DNA from 3 places in the Rossellomorea sp. NRS-1567 genome. Region 3 is predicted to be linked to each of the others. Evidence: riboswitches for the same ligand, from Rfam matches in the RefSeq annotation. Region 3 holds a riboswitch; each other region holds the start of a gene.
What was found. Region 3 has a riboswitch for S-adenosylmethionine ahead of ACIFOD_RS09400 (methionine ABC transporter ATP-binding protein). Riboswitches for the same ligand answer to the same signal wherever they lie in the genome.

Region 1 (6,654 bases), on a different contig from region 3:
GATTTGCGTGTGAATTTCGGTAGTGCAAATCGAATGGCAATCAGACCGCAAACAGCAATCAAGATCGGGTAGAAGGCATATGGGATGATGCTGATTGGTGAAATGCCTGCGACTTCAGCCACTAACAGGGCCTGTGCTCCGTAAGGGATTAATCCTTGAATCGAACAAGAGAAAATATCAAGGATACTGGCTGATTTACGGGCATCCACCCCATAGTTTTCACTAATCGATTTAGCAAGCGGGCCGGCAATAATGATTGAAATTGTGTTGTTTGCTGTGCACAGGTTAGTAGAACTCACTAATCCTGCAGTAGCAAGCTGTGCTCCCTGAGGAGACTTGATTTTGCGAGTGGCGTGATAAAGTAAAGCCTGAATCCCGCCGTTATGACGGATAAGTTCGACAACCCCGCCGATCAGCACGGAAAGGATCACAATCTCTGCCATTCCTGTCATTCCATCGGCCACGCTACCGAAATAACTGGCTGGAGTAAAGCTTCCATCGATGAATCCAATGATTCCAGCTAAAACAATTCCGCCTAACAAAACGACAAACACATTTAATCCTGCAAGAGCACCGATGATAACTCCAAGGTAAGGCAGAATTTTAATCCAATTAAAGCTTTCCGCTCCGACAGTAGATTGATTCCCCATAGTAAGAACAAGGAGAATCACCATTGTCACAATTGCGGCAGGTAATACAATGAAGAAGTTGACTTTAAATTTATCTTTCATTTCCGTTTTCTGTGTACGAACAGCTGCAATGGTCGTATCTGAAATGAACGATAAGTTATCTCCGAACATCGCTCCTCCAATGACGGTCGCCATGGCAAGGGGCATAGAAATATCTGTACCTGAACTAATCCCGACACCGATTGGCGCGAGTGCTGCGATCGTTCCCATGGATGTACCCATTGATAACGAAATGAAAGCAGCGATAATAAATAATCCCACAATGATCAAGTTACCAGGCAGCACGGATAGGGCGAAGTTTACAGTTGAATCAACGGCTCCCATCTTTTCAGCTACTCCGGAAAACGCTCCCGCTAACAGGAAGATAAAGACCATGATCATGATATCAGGGTGACCGGATCCTTTAGCAAAACGCTCAATCTTAGCCGTTAACGTCTCTTTTCGGTTCATCAACAGACCTACAACGGATGCGATGACAATTGATACTAGTACAGGAAAGGCATAAAAGTCTCCTGAAATGATGCCTGCTCCAAGGAACAGAGAAACAAATATGATCAAAGGCAGTAACGCCAATAGATTTCCTTTTTCTTGATTCATTCCTAACACTCCTTTGTCGTCCAATTTACTAAAATACAAAAAACCTCTTCCGGAATAAGAAGAGGTTTCAAAAGAACGAAACACTCCTCTTATCTTTCAAGCATTTCGCTTGCTGGATGTGGCACAGCACTCAATATGAGTCCGCTGCCGAGACATCGCAGGGCCAGTCCCTCCGTCTCTCTGGATAAGAAGAATATCGTATTTAGTTGATTTAAAATATACTTCCATACTTTAAAGGGTTTACTCGAAAAAGTCAAACGGGAAATTTTTCTGAAACAAAAGCGGAGGCGGCTCGTTCAGTCCCGACAAGCATAAGACAAGAACGGCGGAAAGGCGCTTTTTGCCTTTTTGTCGTTATTGGCTTATGACCTCGAGGGACTAGCCGCCGTAGCTGGATGAAACAAAAGCGGAGGCGGCTCGTTCAGTCCCGACAAGCATAAGACAAGAACGGCGGAAAGGCGCTTTTTGCCTTTTTGTCGTTATTGGCTTATGACCTCGAGGGACTAGCCGCCGTAGCTGGACGATACATTCCTTCCCGGCACCAGAAAATCTAAAAAAGCATGACTTTATCCATAATAAGGCATAAACTCATAGACAATTGAACGTTCAAGGTCTACTATAAGGAAGACAAAAAACATCTTGGGGGATACGGTAGTGGAAAGAACAGTACGAAATCAAATTTTTACTTTACAAGGATTTTACTTATTAACGTTCTTCGGTGTTGGTAGTTTATATCCCTTACTCAGTGTGTATTTGAGCGAAAGCGTGGGGTTAAATGGCTATCAGATTGGAACGATCATGTCTGTAGGTCCCATCATGATGATTTTCTTCCAGCCAATTTGGGGAATGGTGAGTGACACGACCAATCGTCCCACCGTGGTTCTTGGTTTAACCTCTTTAGTGGCGGGAATCTTTGCACTCGGTTACTTGTTTATGGACTTTTACTATGGACTCCTTATCGTGGCCATTCTAGTTGCCATTTTCCAAAGTGCGATCATTCCCGTTTCCGATAGTATCAGCTTGAAGTATACAAGTAAGGTCCGGTATAACTACGGAAATATCCGTTTGTTCGGTTCTTTGGGCTTTGGTATAGCAGTCTTTATAATGGGAAGACTTTCAGAAGGATTTATCGGGCCTACCATCATTTTTTACTCTTTCTTTATCTGTTTAGTTCTCTCCGGATTCCTTTCCTTCCGGTTTCCGAAAGAGAGAGCGGCAGCAAAGCTTGATTTAAAGGCAGGAATGAAGGAATTATTCACGATGAAAAAGTTCCTCATCTTTTTATCGGTCACTTTCTTAGTGTTCGGTCCGAATCTAGCAAATAATGTGTATTTCGGATTATTTGTAGAAGATTCAGGAGGAACATATGCGGGAATTGGTCTCGCGTTCCTGATTGCAGTGTTATCGGAGGTTCCCTTTATGAGGGTCGCCGGTGGATGGATAGATAAATTCGGTTTGTTAACAGTCGCTGCCTTGGCAGGTGCTGCATCTATGCTCCGCTGGCTCTTTTACTTTACAGAACCTAGCCTGTGGCTTGTCTATTCATCGGCTGTCATGCAAGGTCTTGCCATTGGCTTGTTCATCCCAGCCGGCCTGCGCTACATCAAAGAAATCACGCCTTCCCACATTACAGCAACAGCCGTTACGGTATATTCAGCAATCGGAAACGGACTGGGGAATTGGTTCAGTACCTTTGTTGGCGGCTTTATCTATGAAACGTACTCCATTTACACGGTGTACTTATTCTTCGCAGTCCTATCCCTATTAGGTATTTTCCTTTGCTTTGTCCTCATGAAAGAAGAAAAGAAAAATGCACTCGCTTATTAATACATCAAAGCGAGGTTGGGACAAAAGTGTTTTAGTCTAAGTAAAACCCGAACTATTCTGCTTTTTAGTAGGCAGATTTGTTCGGGTTTTTTATTTATTTACGGTACATATGATTTTAGCTCTTTCCAGCGGTTGATTGGAGTGCAAGACGAAGACTCCTGCGGGAAAAGTAGCTAATGTGAGACCCGTCCAGCTCCGGGGCTTAGAGGCACATGTCATAAGTCAAACCGTCCAAGAAGGCAAAGAACGCCTTCGTGGCCGCTTCGCCTTATGCCACCCGCCTCTGAACAAAGCCCCTCCGCTTTTCTTCCCGCAGGCTTGCCGAGGAGGCTCACGCGCTACCCGCGGAAAGCGTAGTCTTGCACGGAAATCAATAGCGGTATTAAGAACCTACACTACTAATTTTCGTCTTTATATCGTGGTTTTTTAGTTTTGTCCCAGTCTCGTTTTTTGTAAAAAAATATTAAAAGGAAGGATTTTCCTATAATGGTAGCCAATTGATATAATGAGGGAGAAAGAATAAGCAAACAAAAAAGTTTTCTTAAAAGGTTTTGAAAAACATGAATTGTGGTAGAAGAAGGATAAGTATTCATTGAAAATTATATAAATACCAGTTAGAATAATATTATTAGAAAATTCTCTCAATTATATAAACTAGAAAAGAAACATATTACATTATTTGAAAAGGGGATATTAAATTGGAAAATACATTCGTGTACTCAAAAGATAATGCAAACCTTGGAGATACCGTTCAATTCAAAAGAAAGAAACATGTAATCAATGGTGTGGTTACTACCCTTAGAGAAAACACGGTCATTGTTAAAATGGACCAGGATGTTGCGAAGAAGCTGGATTTACCGGATGATCAAACTGTCGTGTCACATAAAAACTATGTTGTCATAGAACGTGCTGAAATTGGTACACAACCTGTATTTGTTTATGATGGGTGGAATAGCGCATTAAAAGCTTAAATTCCAGCATTCAAAGTAAAAGACCCTGACACGCCTACCATTAATTTGGGTTAGCCGTTTCAAGGTCTTTTTATGTGGAGTCTGACACTCGCTAATGAAATGAATCAACTAAAACCTGGTTCATTTATTTTAGCTGCATATTCCTTCACCATTTCAATTGTGACAAGCTTTCTCTGTGGAACGACACCTTGACGGGCAAGGACGTTGATTTCATTCGTCACTTGATTAATGGCATCCGTTGTAAACGGCTGCTCATTCAAACAAAGCTGAACGGCTTCATCGATCGCTCTTTCTCTATGCTCATCCAATATCATAAATTGTTGTACCAGCTGATTTTGCTTACTTGAATGCTTCGTAATGTCTTTATGTACACTCATGATTTCATCCCTCTCTATCAATTACGCATTATACCCTCTATTATGCCTTCTTCCAGGCCCTCATGGCAATGTCTTAGAATATCACTATCTATAAGATAGGGGACAGGAGCCTTGAAATTGATTCTTTCAATTTGATCTTCAGAGGTCTTTCATCATACTCTTCCATGGTTAATTCTCTGCTCTTCTCCATATCTTTCCTGAACACAGCGCTCAGACTTTCAGAAATAGTTTGATCATATAAAAAGGCATTTACCTCGAAGTTGAGGCGAAAGCTTCGCACATCAATATTTGCCGTTCCAACAGAAGAAATGGTTTCATCCACTACAATGGTTTTGGCATGAATAAAGCCGTTATCATATATATAAATCTTCACTCCTGCCTTCAGTAACTCACCAATGTATGAATAGGTCGCCCAATACACAAATAAATGGTCCGGTTTGTTTGGAATCATAATCCGGACATCGACTCCTGTAAGAGCAGCAATTCTCAGCGAATCCAGCAGGCTGACGTCCGGTATGAAATAAGGAGTTTGAATATAGATGGATCGTTTGGCAGATGAAATCATTTTAATATATCCGTTTTTAATTTGCTCCCATTCAGAGTCGGGGCCGCATGTCACAATCTGTACTCCGGCATGACCAGTAAAGGAAGGCTGTGGGAAGTATCGTAAATCGTAGGCGATCTTCTTCGAGCGGCTGGCTTGATTCCAATCCAGAATAAACCGGGTTTGCATGGCAAGGGTTGAACTCCCTATGATCCGCAGGTGAGTATCACGCCAATAACCGAACTTAGGATTCAAGCCCAGGTATTCATCTCCGATATTAAATCCGCCCACATAGCCTACTTTCCCGTCAATAATCACGAGCTTTCGGTGGTTACGATAATTTAGGCGGAGATTGATGAAGGGGATTTTTGAAGGGAAAAACACGGCCACTTCCCCGCCGGCTGCAAGGAGTTCTTTAAAGAAGCGTCTTCTTGTCCTCCGGGAGCCCATTTCATCATATAAAACCCTGATCTTTACGCCTTGCTTTGCTTTCTCAGTAAGCTTCTCCAGGATCCGCTTGCCTAAGTGGTCTTTCTTAAAAATATAATACTGAATATGAATATGATCCTGTGCTGCGTCCATGTCCTTCAATAAGGACTCGAATTTGTCCTCCCCGTGGGTGAACAATTGTACTTCGTTATCCTGGGTCAAAAGTGCTTCATTATTTATGAGGTGCATATAAATAAGGTCCTGATAGCGGGAGGATGTTTCATTTTTAAAAGGGAATCGGTGTTCTTTCAGGGAGTGTATCTGCTTTTGAATCAAATCTTCAATGCCGATTTTCTTCATATCTTCCCAGTCGAATAATCGCTTTCTGGTTAAGTTCTGACCGAAGATTAAATAAAGAATAAAGCCCAGCAGGGGAATGAAAAACAGAACCATAAGCCATGCCCAGGTCGCACCGGCATCTTTTCGCTCCAGGAAAATGATGGCCCCAGCAAGGACTAAGTTAAGAACAAATAAAACCCCTAAAAGAGAAGATAGGATACTCATAGTATGTAAGGCTCCTTTAACTAGCTTTCTATAAGTAGTATACCTGAGAATGGAATAGAAAAAAATGACAAAGAAAAACAGAGCAGACTGTCAGCCTGCTCTGTTCGGTAGGATTCTTTATTCATTCACAGCTTTTTTAGTCATTTCCCGTCCACGTGTTGGCCAGCTTTCGACACCCTTTAAACCAGGAATATCATCTGCATAGAAAATCGGGTCCAAACCTTGTCGACGCTGAGACATATAATTGTCTAAGGCTTTAAAAGCAATTGGTGCTAAAATACCGATGGCAATTAAGTTGGTAAGAGCCATTAATGCCATGGAGAAGTCTGCTAAGCTCCAAACAATATCAAGGCTTGCAACTGAACCGAAGATCACCATTCCTAAAGCAATGAAGCGATAAATCAGAAGTCCAGTCTTACTTTTATTAATGAATGGAAGGTTGGCTTCCCCGTAGTAATAGCTTCCAATGATGGAGCTAAAGGCAAAGGTGAAAATGGCAATCGCTAAGAAAATACCAGCCCATGAGTTAAAGTGCTCTGACATGGCTGCCTGAGATAGCTCGATACCCGTCAGCCCGGAACCGTACGCATCTGAAGTTAAGATGATAAACGCGGTTGCAGAACATACAAGCAGCGTATCAAAGAATACACCAAGTG
Region 2 (6,654 bases), on a different contig from region 3:
TATAAATCAATGGTTGAAGAAAATTATTCCGCCGGCAGGGAGATGGATGCGGGCGTCAACGTGGGCTTATTCACTTATCCTATATTAATGGCGGCGGATATCCTTCTTTTCCAAACGGAACTGGTTCCTGTCGGAAAAGATCAAATTCAGCATGTTGAAATTGCAAGAGACATAGCAGAAAACTTTAATAAGCTATATGGAGAAACATTTATTCTTCCTGAATATGTCATACAGGAAGAAACATCCGTTCTACCGGGACTCGATGGACGGAAAATGAGTAAAAGCTATAACAACACCATTCCATTATTTGAAGAACCAAAAAAACTCCAAAAACTAATCAATAAAATCAAAACAGATTCTTCACCTCCTGAAGAGCCTAAGGATCCTGAAACATCCGTCTTATTCTCTCTTTATAAAGAATTTGCAACCTCCGATCAAGTTGAAGAAATGAGAAGGAGATTTCAAGAAGGAATAGGCTGGGGAGAAGCGAAAAAAGAGCTATTCCAAGTAATGAATTCATTTATCGAGAAACCAAGATCGAAATATGAAGAACTGATGGCCTCCCCCCATATGCTGGATGTCATCTTACAAAATGGAGCAAAAAAAGCACGGGAAAAAACAATCCCATTCATGAAAGAGATTAAAAGTAAAATAGGGATTTATCATTGAAATAAAAAATGTTGATGAAGCGTAAAATGAATATTTTTTATTCAGATAATTCATAATTCTCATTGACATTTCTTCTTCTTTATTATAAGTTATGGGAAAGTTATTTTTCACAAAATCAAATAGTTTCTTATCAAGAGAGGTAGAGGGACTGGCCCGAAGACACCTCAGCAACCAGCCGCGAGTTTTGGTATGGTGCTAATTCCAGCAAGTTGATGTCAACTTGGACGATAAGAGGGAGAACGAACGTACAAAACCTTCTTATTTTCATTAAGAAGGTTTTTTTGTTTTTTCCCTTTTCGTATTCAAGATAGAAAAGGAGAGAAGAATGTTGAAAAAGCATATTGATACAATACTTGTCCAGGCGGGAAATCGGAAAGATCCTTCAACAGGTGCTGTGAGCTTGCCCATTCATTTATCGACTGCCTATGAACATAAGGGGATTGGCCAATCGACAGGCTATGATTACACAAGGACTGGAAATCCAACCCGCACCACCTTGGAAGACACCCTCACTCAATTGGAGGAAGGTCACAGAGGGTTTGCCTTCAGCTCGGGGATGGCAGCGATTCAGGCAATCCTTAGCTTATTTTCCAGCGGGGATGAATTGATTGTTTCGAAAGACCTATACGGCGGGAGCTACCGTTTATTCGTGCAGTATGAAGCACAATATAGTATCAAATTTCATTTCGTCGATACAAGTGATGTTGGCTCCATAGAAGAACAAATTTCTAACAGAACAAAGGCCATTTTTGTTGAAACCCCAACCAATCCATTGATGAATGAAGCAGATATTTCTGAGATTGCCGGCATTGCTAAGGCCAACGGGTTGCTCTTAATTGTCGATAATACCTTCTATACACCTGTTCTACAAAAGCCGCTCGCTGAAGGCGCAGACATTGTCATTCACAGCGCCACGAAATACTTAGGGGGCCATAATGATGTATTGGCCGGTGTTGTGGTCGTAAACACAGAAGAGTTGTCGGGGAAAATCTACACCATTCAAAATTCAATCGGAGCGGTTCTCGCCCCTTTTGATTGTTGGCTCTTATTAAGAGGGATGAAAACCCTTAGTCTCAGAATGGCTCAGCACGAAAAAAACGCAAGAAAATTAGCGGAGTATCTTGATGCCCATGAATGTGTAACAGACGTTTTATATCCGGGAAAAGGCGGCATGCTTTCCTTTCGTATCGCAAAGGAAGAATGGGTTGCTCCATTTCTCCAACACTTAAAAGTTATTACGTTTGCTGAAAGTTTGGGAGGGGTGGAAAGTTTTATCACCTATCCCGCTACCCAAACACATGCAGACATTCCTGAAGAAGAACGGAAAAGGCTTGGTATCTGCAACAGACTCCTGCGGTTTTCTGTAGGAATTGAATTTATTGATGACCTGATTGAAGACCTAGAGAATGTTTTTCAACAATTGGAAAAAGAGGTGCTTACGTATGAGTAAAAAACCATTTTCACTTCAGACGTCACTCATTCATTCTCACGGAGTTGATAAAGAAACAGGAGCGGTCTCTACACCGCTTCATCATGCTACGACCTTTCATCAACAGGATTTTGATCAATATGGAACGTATGATTACAGCCGTTCGGGAAATCCAACGAGGGAAACCGTTGAAGAAACGATCGCTGAATTAGAAGGCGGGGTAAGGGGCTTTGCCTTTTCATCCGGAATGGCGGCAATCTCAACAAGCTTCTTATTATTGTCCAGTGGAGATCATGTTCTCGTATCAGAAGAAGTGTACGGTGGAACATACAGAATGATTACCGAGGTCCTCACTAAGTTTGGGATTGCATACTCATTTGTGAACATGAAGGATCTACATGAAGTGGCTTGTTCAATTAAGCACAATACGAAAGTGATTTATATGGAGACGCCATCCAATCCGCTTCTGAATATCACCGATATTGAAGGAGTCGTAAAACTTGCCAAGGCGAATGGATGTTTAACGTTTCTTGATAATACATTCATGACTCCCCTCCTGCAAAGACCGATCAGTCTAGGTGTGGATGTTGTCCTGCACAGTGCCACGAAGTTTCTTGCCGGACATAGTGATGTCTTGGCAGGGCTTGCCGTAACGGGAAATGAGGAGATTGCCAGGAAACTTGCTTTCTTGCAGAATTCGTTTGGTGCTGTCCTCGGTGTTCAGGATTGCTGGCTGCTCTTAAGAGGGCTGAAAACACTGCATGTACGATTGAAGGAATCATCAGAATCGGCTTATAAGATTGCGACCTTCTTAGAAAAAAGAAAGGAAGTAGAAGAAGTGTATTACCCAGGATTAAGCTATCATCCCGGTCGTGAAATTCAAGTTCGACAAGCAGAGGGTCCTGGAGCGGTTCTTTCCTTCCGATTAAAAGGGGAAGAAGAAGTGAAGCAACTCATACAAAATTTAAACATTCCCGTGTTCGCCGTAAGTTTAGGAGCTGTTGAATCCATCCTATCCTATCCATCAAGGATGTCACATGCTTCCATGCCAAAAGCAGAACGGGAAAGAAGAGGTATTACAGATGGTTTATTACGATTATCAGTAGGACTTGAAAACGTGGATGAATTGATTAAAGATCTTCAAAACGGATTAGATAGTATACAAAAGATCAATCGAAACAACGTGATTAATTTATAAAAAAGGAGGGAATGTCATGACGCCGTTGCTGGAAGCACTGAAAGAGAGAATCTTAATTGCAGATGGTGCGATTGGAACGTTGTTGTATTCATATGGAGTGGACAGATGCTTTGAAGAGCTGAATCTTTCTCACCCAAATGAAGTGTTGAAAGTCCATAAAGAGTATATTGATGCAGGAGCTGATATCATTCAGACCAATACGTATGGAGCCAATTATCAAAAGCTTTCCAGATACGGATTGGAGGATTCGGTTAAGGAAATAAATACAGCTGCAGTGCGTCTGGCAAGAAAAGCCGCGGGTGAAAACACCTATATTCTGGGCACCATCGGGGGAATCAGGGGCATTAAACAAAATGTGTCGCTGGAAGAAATCAAAAGAAGCTTTCGGGAACAGCTATACTGTTTATTACTAGAGGGTGTAGATGGCATTCTGCTTGAAACCTATTATGATTTCGAAGAATTAACCACTGTATTAAACATTACTAAACGTGAAGCAGACATTCCTATCATTGCTCAAGTTTCTTTACATGAAACGGGAGTTCTTCAAAATGGAATGGAGATAAAAGACGCTCTTCAACAATTAGAGTTATTGGGGGCCGATGTTGTCGGCATCAATTGCCGCATGGGTCCATTTCATATGGTGAACTCATTAGAGGAAGTTCCATTACCAAAAAGGGCATTTCTATCCGTCTATCCCAATGCCAGTCTGCCAAACTATGAAGAAGGTCGATTCTATTACTCTGCTGAGCCTGATTACTTTGGAGATATAAGCAACGAATTGCGACTGCAAGGTGCAAGAATCATTGGGGGATGCTGTGGGACCACACCTGATCACATTCGTTCTGTAGGAAGCAGGTTAAAAAGCCGGGAGCCAGTGAAAGAAAAAGTGGTGAAAACAAAAAAGGTTGTTCAGTTATCGTCACCTTCTATCAAGGGAAGCTTGCTGCATGAGCAAGTAAGGAAAAAGAAAACGATCATTGTTGAACTCGATCCACCAAAGCATCTCGACACGAAGCTGTTCTTCCAAGGGGCTGAGGCATTAAAGGAAGCTGGAATTGACGCACTCACGCTTGCAGACAACCCGTTAGCATCGCCTCGTATTAGTAATGACGCCATTGGCAGCCTGGTAAGCTCAAAATTTGATCTTACGCCTTTAGTTCACATCACTTGTCGGGATCGAAACCTGATTGGACTTCAATCCCATTTAATGGGATTACACACGTTAGGAATACACAATATATTAGCGATTACGGGGGATCCGGCCAAGATTGGAGATTTTCCCGGGGCAGCATCCGTTTATGATTTATCTTCTCTTGAACTCATTGAATTGATTAAACAGAATAATGAGGGGATATCCTTCTCCGGTAAATCACTCCGGGAACGCACTCAATTTTCAGTAGGTGCAGCTTTTAATCCGAATTTCCGTCATTTAGACGCTTCTGTCAAAAGGCTTGAAAAGAAAAAGAATGCCGGAGCTGACTATTTCATTTCTCAACCGATCTTTGGGAAAGAACAGCTGATTCAAGTACATGAAGCTACGAAGCATTTAGATGTTCCGATCTTTATCGGAATCATGCCGTTAATCAGCTCAAGAAATGCAGAGTTTCTCCATCATGAAGTACCGGGAATCAATGTGCCGGAAGAAACAAGACAAAGAATGAAGGAAGCGGGAAGTGATCCCGTTATTGCAAGGGCTGTCGGAATGGAGATAGCAAAAGACTTACTTGATACAGCAATAGATCTGTTTAATGGAATTTACCTTATCACACCTTTTGTCAGGTACGATATGAGCATTGAACTGATTCATCATATACAAGAGAAAACCATCACAGAAAGAGAGGTTCCCTATGGCCATCACTTTGTTTGAAGAACAGCTAAGGAAAAAAATACTCGTACTCGATGGAGCAATGGGAACGATGCTTCAACAAGCGAATTTATCACCGGAGGATTTTGGTGGAGAAGAGCTTGAAGGATGTAATGAAAACCTGGTTTTAACATCGCCGAAGGTAATCTATCAGATCCACCTGGAATATTTAAAAGCCGGAGCTGATGTGATTGAAACGAATACCTTTGGTGCAACCCCCATCGTACTGGACGAATATGATTTAGGCTATAAAGCATACGAAATCAATAAAGTAGCCGCTGAAATCGCTAAAAAAGCTGTAGAAGATGTCTCAACCTCCGAGTGGCCAAGGTTTGTTGCAGGATCTCTGGGTCCCACTACCAAAACCTTATCTGTTACAGGAGGGGTAAGCTTCGAAGTGTTAGTAGACAACTATCGTGTTCAAGCAGAAGGTCTTCTCGATGGAGGAGTTGATGTACTGCTGCTTGAAACGAGCCAGGATGCGTTAAATGTAAAAGCAGCAAATCTCGGAATTCGAAGTGCTTTTGAATCCAGGGGGAAAGAAATCCCCATTTTGTTATCCGGGACCATTGAGCCAATGGGCACTACACTCGCCGGACAGACAATCGAGGCATTTTATTTATCACTTGAACATTTAAATCCTTTGGTCGTTGGTCTAAACTGCGCAACAGGACCTGAATTTATGCGTGACCATATCCGTTCCTTATCGAGTTTAGCCACTACCTATGTAAGCTGTTATCCGAATGCAGGACTTCCTGATGAAGAGGGAAATTACAATGAGACCGCAGATTCTCTCAGTATAAAGATGAAGGGTTTTGCCGAGAAAGGCTGGCTGAATCTTGTTGGAGGGTGCTGTGGAACGACACCGGAGCATATTCGTGCCCTTTCAGAAGTGGTGAAGGGATTACCTCCCCGTCAACCCAATGAGTCTCACCCTCATGCGGTGTCAGGAATTGAAGCGTTCGTCTATGAGGATGCAGACAGAAGACCGATTCTCGTCGGAGAACGGACGAATGTCATCGGTTCACGTAAATTTAAACGATTGATTGCAGAGAATAAAATAGAAGAAGCGTCAGAGATTGCAAGAGCACAGGTTAAAAATGGAGCTCAGGTGATCGATATATGCCTTGCAGATCCCGATCGTGAAGAAGTAGAAGATATGAATGTATTCATACAAGAAGTGGTAAAAAAAGTAAAAGTTCCTCTTGTCATTGATTCAACGGATGAGAAAGTGCTTGAGACCGCTTTAAAATATTCTCAAGGGAAAGTGATCATTAACTCGATTAATCTTGAAGACGGAGAAGAGCGGTTTGAGAAGATTACAAAGCTGATGAAGGAATACGGAGCGGCGGTTGTAGTAGGAACGATTGATGAAAAAGGAATGGGAGTGTCAGTCGAGCGTAAAGTAGACATTGCCCTTCGTTCTCATAAACTGTTAACAGAGAAATATGGGGTAGCTTCAGAAGACATCATCTTTGATCCTCTTGTTTTCCC
Region 3 (6,654 bases):
CCAACAGAAGCTGGAGAAGTAGACAAGCTTATGACAGCTGAACAGTATGATGAAATGATTAATGAAGGATAATATCTTCAGAGGCACCTTGAGAATTTCTCAAGGTGTTTTGTTTTTTATTTTGGGTACCATATGAGTAGACGTTTTTTCACAAAGAAAGGATGAACACAAATGGTGCTTGAGCCTAAGAAATTAGATGTAACCAATAGAGTGACAGGAAAACTTAAAGATGGTGAAGTAGAACTATATTTGGATAATCAGCCGATCGGCAGAATGGCTCTGCCTCTTGACGGAATAACCATGGAGCCGAATTTTGAAGCAAAAGAAAATAAAATTTATCAAAGCTACACTTCCACAGAAGGCGATCAAGCAAGATACACTGATTGTGATGAGGGTGGCTGGTGTTAGAGAGGCTAGTGGTGCCAGATTCATTTATGGATCTGGCACCATTTGTATAAATAGATGATTTAGGCAAACCACTTGCACTTTTTTTTATAAACATGAGAAAATACAAGTAGAAAGTGGACATCATCTCTTGTTATTTGAATATACTATCGTAATCTTATTTATGAAAGATAAGGTGATGATCATGATGGAACTTGACGAAAAAGTAATCATTGTCGAAGGAACAACGGACAAACGTAAAGTAAGAGGTATCATCAAAGAACCGATTGAAATTATTTGCACAAACGGGACCATTAGCATTACAAAAATGGACGAACTCATTGATGCTTTATTGGAAAGGGATGTCTATATATTAGTAGATGCTGATGATGCAGGTGAAAAACTACGCAAGCAATTTAAACGTGAGTTTCCAGAAGCTGAACATTTGTATATTGATCGTATGTACAAGGAAGTGGCCGCAGCACCGGAGTATCACCTGGCGTCAGTGCTTATAGGAGCCAATATAGACGTTCATAAAGAATTTCTAGGAAAAAGGATGATTTAGTTTTGATTGAGGTAAGTAGTACCGAAACTTTAAAACAATTGATTGAAAAACATGCGTTCGAAGCTGTTTATCTTTATACACCGATGTGTGGTACCTGTCAGGTTGCAAGCAAGATGATTGACGTAGTGGAGAAGCTTCCACAATCCTTTCATTTTACCAAGTCCAACTTGAATTACTTGCCCCAATTTGCAGAAGAGCAATCCATCGAAAGTGTACCCTGCCTGCTTTTATTTAAGGATGGTGTCGAACAGGAAAGGATTTATGCCTTTCAATCCGTGCCATTTTTATATGAAACCCTAAACAAGACCGCGGATAGTTAGAGGGATAAGAGACCTTTAAGGAGAAGGTCTTTTTTATTTGTCTGATTTCACCTATTTCCTCATGAAATCCAATTTTAGAACGATTTTCTTTCTACAAACGAAGACATATTTCTCGGGAAATGTTGCGAAGGGCATCATATTTTGACTAGACATCATCCAAATTCTTACTGTTCGACAAATAAGGTGCACCGGTTCAAAACATGTCGAGAAAGTATTGAAGGGGAAAATACCTAAAAGTGGAATTGTTATTATATAGAAGTTTCACTGGGAGGGTAATCATGCGAATATATTTAGAGGGATTAGTAGATCAGTGTCATTCAAGATATCACTTACGACTCTTATTTCCAGACAACCCATTTATTCTTCATTTTGATTGTGGAAGTGACGTGTACGGCATTATTATTTCGAGTAAGAGGTGCGCTTTATTAGACGATTTAAGTGGTGACGCTCATTTCGTCATTGAAGGGGTGGAGGAAACACTGGTTTCTCTACTTTCGGGGGAAGAACGGTTGTCTCAACTGATTGAGGAAGGATTACTGGCTATAAGGGGAGGGTATCGTCCACTCTTATTTGTGGAGTCGGTCCTTTGGCTAACGAGATCCAGAGAAAAAGAGCCGATTGAAGTTTAACCAGCGAGGAGAAAAAATAATTGACACACACTATATCCGGTGATAGAATCTCTCTTGTAGCAAATTTTCAGAGTCTTTAACTATTCCAAATAATTAAATAATATACTTAACTCTTATTAAGAGAGGTGGAGGGACGTGCCCTATGAAGCCCGGCAACCGTCAATGAAAATTGAAATGGTGCCAATTCACTCAAAGCATTTGCTTTGAAAGATGAGAGAAAGGATAGTCCTATATGATTATGCCTTTCTGCTTATCGCAGGAAGGCATTTTTTATTGCTTCAGAAAAAGGAGCAGGAAACATCAGATAAGTACAACTATAATTCTGATTAAACAGGTCGTTTTACTCCGAAAGAAGGTGGAATACAACATGATTACCATTTCAGATGTGAAGAAAATCTATCAATCCAAATCAGGTCCGATTTCAGCCGTTGATGGCGTCAATATCGAGATTGCCCAAGGAGAAATTTTTGGAGTGATTGGCTATAGTGGGGCAGGTAAGAGTACGCTGATCCGCATGCTTAATGGTCTTGAAGTTCCTACAGATGGAATAGTGGACGTGAACGGACAAATCGTTTCCCAAGTAAAGGGTAAAAAGCTTCGGGAAGCAAGACAGTCAATAGGGATGATTTTTCAACACTTTAATCTCCTCTGGTCTCGTACTGTATTAGAAAATATCCAGTTTCCGTTAGAAATTGCTGGAGTATCAAAGAAAGAGAGAGTCCAAAGAGCCAATGAATTATTGAAGCTTGTAGGATTGGAAGGCAGAGGAGATGCCTATCCGTCTCAACTGAGCGGCGGACAGAAACAACGGGTGGGGATTGCCAGATCGCTTGCGAACAATCCTGATGTCCTTCTATGTGATGAAGCTACTTCCGCTCTAGATCCACAAACAACCGATTCTATCCTTGATCTATTGGTGGATATTAATAAACGCTTAGGGCTGACGATAGTCCTGATCACTCATGAAATGCACGTGATTCAAAAGATCTGTCATCGTGTCGCAGTCATGGAACAGGGAAAAGTCGTGGAACTCGGGGATGTATTGGAAGTGTTCCGAAATCCACAAGAGCAAGTGACCAAGCGTTTCGTAAGAGAAGTCTCGCAAGTAAAGGAAACGGATCAAACCATTGATCACCTATTGACGCAATATCCTAATGGAAAAGTACTGAAATTTACTTTTGTAGGTGAATCAACTGAGCAGCCGCTCATCACTGCGCTGATAAGAAAGTTTGACTTAGATGTAAACATCCTGCAAGGACAAATCTCCCAAACCCAAAAAGGTGCCTATGGAACGTTATTTGTTCACCTTGACGGGGAGGAACAAACCATTAATGGTGCATTGGCATTTGCTCAAACGCAACTGGTTCAAGTGGAGGTGTTGAGAGGATGATTGAAAACTTATTTCCAAATGTAGATTGGGAGAAGATGTGGGAAGCAACCCTCGAAACCCTGTATATGACCGGGATGTCTGTATTGATTACCTTTGTACTCGGAATGATCCTTGGGATTTTGCTCTTCCTTACTTCTAAGGAAAATCTATGGGATAACAAACTGACATATACGATTACAAGTGCAGTTGTAAATGTGTTCAGATCAATTCCATTCATTATTTTGATCGTGTTGTTAATTCCGTTCACCAAGTTTTTATTGGACACAATCCGTGGAGCGAATGCAGCTCTGCCGGCACTGATCATCGGGGCTGCTCCGTTTTATGCCCGCATGGTAGAAATTGCTTTAAGAGAAGTGAACAAAGGCGTCATCGAAGCCGCGAAAGCGATGGGGGCGAAGACGAGCACAATTATATGGAAAGTACTGATACCAGAATCCATGCCGGCTTTGATTTCAGGGATTACGGTGACAGCCATCGCCCTTGTTGGATACACGGCAATGGCCGGGGTCATCGGAGCAGGTGGACTTGGTAACTTAGCTTATTTAGATGGCTTCCAACGAAGCAGGGAAGACGTGACGATCGCCGCAACCATTATGATTTTACTCATTGTGTTTGCGATTCAGATACTGGGTGATTTCTTTACAAATAAATTAGATAAACGATAAAAGGAGAGAAATGAAATGAAAAAATGGGTAGCAGGAGTTATAGCAGCAACTAGTATTTTTGGCTTGGCAGCATGTGGGAGTGATTCAGGTTCCGGAAATGACGAAAAGGAATTGGTAGTAGGAGCTTCTAATATTCCACACGCTGAAATCCTTGAACAAGTGAAGCCTGTCTTAGAAGAAAAAGGGATCGACTTGCAAATTGAGACGTATCAAGACTATATCCTCCCTAATAAAGATTTGGATAATGGGGATATTGACGCAAACTATTTCCAAACCACTCCTTATATGGACTTGCAAATGAAGGAAAATGAATATGATTTTGTCAATGCAGGGGGAATTCATATTGAGCCGATCGGTGTTTATTCGAAAAAACACAAATCTCTCGAGGAGCTTCCTGAAGGCGCTACGATCTTAATGAGTAACTCTGTATCGGATCATGGACGTATCCTTACATTATTAGAGAAAAAAGGACTCATCACCTTAAAGGATGGGGTGGAAAATACGCAAGCCCAACTTGAAGACATCAAGGAAAACCCTAGAAACCTTCAATTTGATTATGAGTACGAAGCAGCTCTTCTTCCACAAATGTATGAAAACGAAGAAGGGGACGCGGTTGTCATCAACTCTAACTATGCCATTGATGCAGGGTTGAAACCCCTTGAAGATTCAATTGCCATTGAAGATAGTAACTCTCCTTATGTGAATGTGATTGCAGTGAACAAAGGTGATGAAAACAAAGAGGAAGTTAAAGCGCTAGTGGAAGCACTGCGTTCGAAAGAAATCCAGGACTTCATCAATGAAGAATGGGATGGAGCCGTTGTGCCGGTAAGTGAATAAAGTGAGCAAACCTGATTCTGTCACTGTACAGAATCGGGTTTTTTTCATTGTAAGGTCTTCTCCAAATTTTTAACATAATCATTTCCTTATTGGTTCATACTATTTTCGATGAATCTATTTAAGAAATGGAGCTGAATGAAATGCAGATGGAACCAAGAAATACAACAGAAGCTGCCCTTCATGATTATAAAATGGGACTTGGAATCTTTACGGAAAAAATGCCTGAGCTGGCCGAGCAGTACAATGCGTTCACTGAGCACTGCTTTCGAGAAGGAGTTCTTACTAAAAAAGAAAAGCAGTTGATTGCGTTAGGTATCAGCCTATATTCCCAGGATGAATATTGCATAATCTACCACACAAAAGGATGCCTGGATCAAGGATGTTCAGAAGAAGAAATCCTTGAAGCAATCGGAGTAACCGCTGCATTCGGAGGCGGAGCGGTCATGAGTCAGGCTGTGACGTTAGTACAGCAATCCATTCAGGATTTGAATCAATTGAAGCAATAACGACTAACGGGAGGTGATACACTTCCCGTTCTTTTGTTGTAGAAGTGAATGATGGTCGAGTGTTTTATAGTGGCTATTTTTATTCTATAAGATTGAATAGTGGATTGAAATCAACCACTACAAGCTGGGTATCATGGATAATAAACACAGCCTTGGAAATAATCTAATAAATATTCACTTGGACTTATAAATTTCCACAGGTTCGCTATTAATTGGCAGTATAATGGCGGAATTTTGTGAAAACTTAATGGTAACCCCTTGAGGTCAGGGTGAAAAGGATGAATTTAAGAAAAAATGACCCTATACCGGTTTTGTCTTGTGAAAGAGGGGGTAGTATAGTTGTAAAGTAATTAAAAACCTGAAAGGAATGATTCGTTATCGACTCTCTTGAGAGTATCTCGTACACAAGTGAAATGGAAAAGGCAATGCATGGAGCCCATGGGATTGGTTATGAGGTGTACAAACGAAAGCATGAAGTCAGAATGCAAGTAGAGAAAAGAAGAGAGCAGGACTATAAGGAAAGCAGAAGAATGATTGCGGCATTTGATCGTAAGGTGCACGCTAATATATAATAAGGAAGAAAAAAGAAAACCAGTGTAGACGTTGCACTGGTTTTTTTATGCGTTAACAACCAAAGGAAAAAGCGGACGATCGGATGGATTTCAATTTCCATCAGTGTCGGTATGTTCTTCATGATCGGTAACTGGAGATTGTATCCCTACATTTTTCCTTTATTTTAGGTTAACAATAGAAAAGGATTATCTAGTCAAGTTTACACTATCTGTATAGTTGAAAAAGTTGATAATAGCTTTTATTTGTTATAAGATTAGAATGAGAATAAATTGAGAATGATTAAAGAATTTAATTCTTAAATTCATTATAAAGTCACGGAGGTAAATATACATGGCAGGTTCTACTTTAACAATTAAAGATCTTCATGTTGAGATTGAAGGAAAGGAAATCCTGAAAGGGGTTAACCTTGAAATTAAAGGTGGAGAAATCCACGCAGTAATGGGACCAAATGGTACAGGTAAATCTACTTTATCTTCTGCTATTATGGGTCATCCAAAGTATGAAGTGACTAAGGGAAGCATTCACTTCGACGGTGAAGATGTGCTTGAAATGGAAGTGGATGAGCGCGCTCGCGTAGGTCTATTCCTTGCAATGCAGTATCCAAGTGAAATCAACGGTGTAACGAATGCAGACTTCTTACGTTCAGCAATCAACAGCCGTCGCGAAGAAGGCGAAGAAATTTCTCTTATGAAATTCATCCGCAAAATGGATTCTGAAATGGAATACCTTGAAATGGATCCGGATATGGCACAGCGTTACTTAAACGAAGGATTCTCCGGTGGAGA

Region 1: another riboswitch for S-adenosylmethionine. It lies ahead of ACIFOD_RS04215 (Na+/H+ antiporter NhaC family protein); the one in region 3 lies ahead of ACIFOD_RS09400 (methionine ABC transporter ATP-binding protein).
Region 2: another riboswitch for S-adenosylmethionine. It lies ahead of ACIFOD_RS10835 (methionine biosynthesis PLP-dependent protein); the one in region 3 lies ahead of ACIFOD_RS09400 (methionine ABC transporter ATP-binding protein).

The regions. Positions count from the first base shown of each region.
Region 1 covers NZ_JBITPL010000006.1:46,338-52,991, reverse strand. The annotation lists gene ACIFOD_RS04215 (Na+/H+ antiporter NhaC family protein) at 1-1,286, opposite strand, end outside; SAM riboswitch class I at 1,373-1,477, opposite strand; gene ACIFOD_RS04210 (MFS transporter) at 1,941-3,113, shown strand; gene ACIFOD_RS04205 (DUF2187 family protein) at 3,812-4,084, shown strand; gene ACIFOD_RS04200 (YpbS family protein) at 4,189-4,461, opposite strand; gene cls (cardiolipin synthase) at 4,550-5,998, opposite strand; gene ACIFOD_RS04190 (alanine/glycine:cation symporter family protein) at 6,116-6,654, opposite strand, start outside.
Region 2 covers NZ_JBITPL010000015.1:290,999-297,652, forward strand. The annotation lists gene ACIFOD_RS10830 (tryptophan--tRNA ligase) at 1-669, shown strand, start outside; SAM riboswitch class I at 794-903, shown strand; gene ACIFOD_RS10835 (methionine biosynthesis PLP-dependent protein) at 995-2,119, shown strand; gene metC (cystathionine beta-lyase) at 2,112-3,296, shown strand; gene ACIFOD_RS10845 (bifunctional homocysteine S-methyltransferase/methylenetetrahydrofolate reductase) at 3,313-5,163, shown strand; gene metH (methionine synthase) at 5,144-6,654, shown strand, end outside.
Region 3 covers NZ_JBITPL010000014.1:296,612-303,265, forward strand. The annotation lists gene gcvH (glycine cleavage system protein GcvH) at 1-72, shown strand, start outside; gene ACIFOD_RS09380 (YusG family protein) at 172-408, shown strand; gene ACIFOD_RS09385 (toprim domain-containing protein) at 590-949, shown strand; gene ACIFOD_RS09390 (thioredoxin family protein) at 955-1,269, shown strand; gene ACIFOD_RS09395 (hypothetical protein) at 1,548-1,898, shown strand; SAM riboswitch class I at 2,009-2,115, shown strand; gene ACIFOD_RS09400 (methionine ABC transporter ATP-binding protein) at 2,266-3,288, shown strand; gene ACIFOD_RS09405 (methionine ABC transporter permease) at 3,285-3,953, shown strand; gene ACIFOD_RS09410 (MetQ/NlpA family ABC transporter substrate-binding protein) at 3,969-4,790, shown strand; gene ACIFOD_RS09415 (carboxymuconolactone decarboxylase family protein) at 4,931-5,296, shown strand; gene ACIFOD_RS09420 (hypothetical protein) at 5,710-5,868, shown strand; gene sufC (Fe-S cluster assembly ATPase SufC) at 6,200-6,654, shown strand, end outside.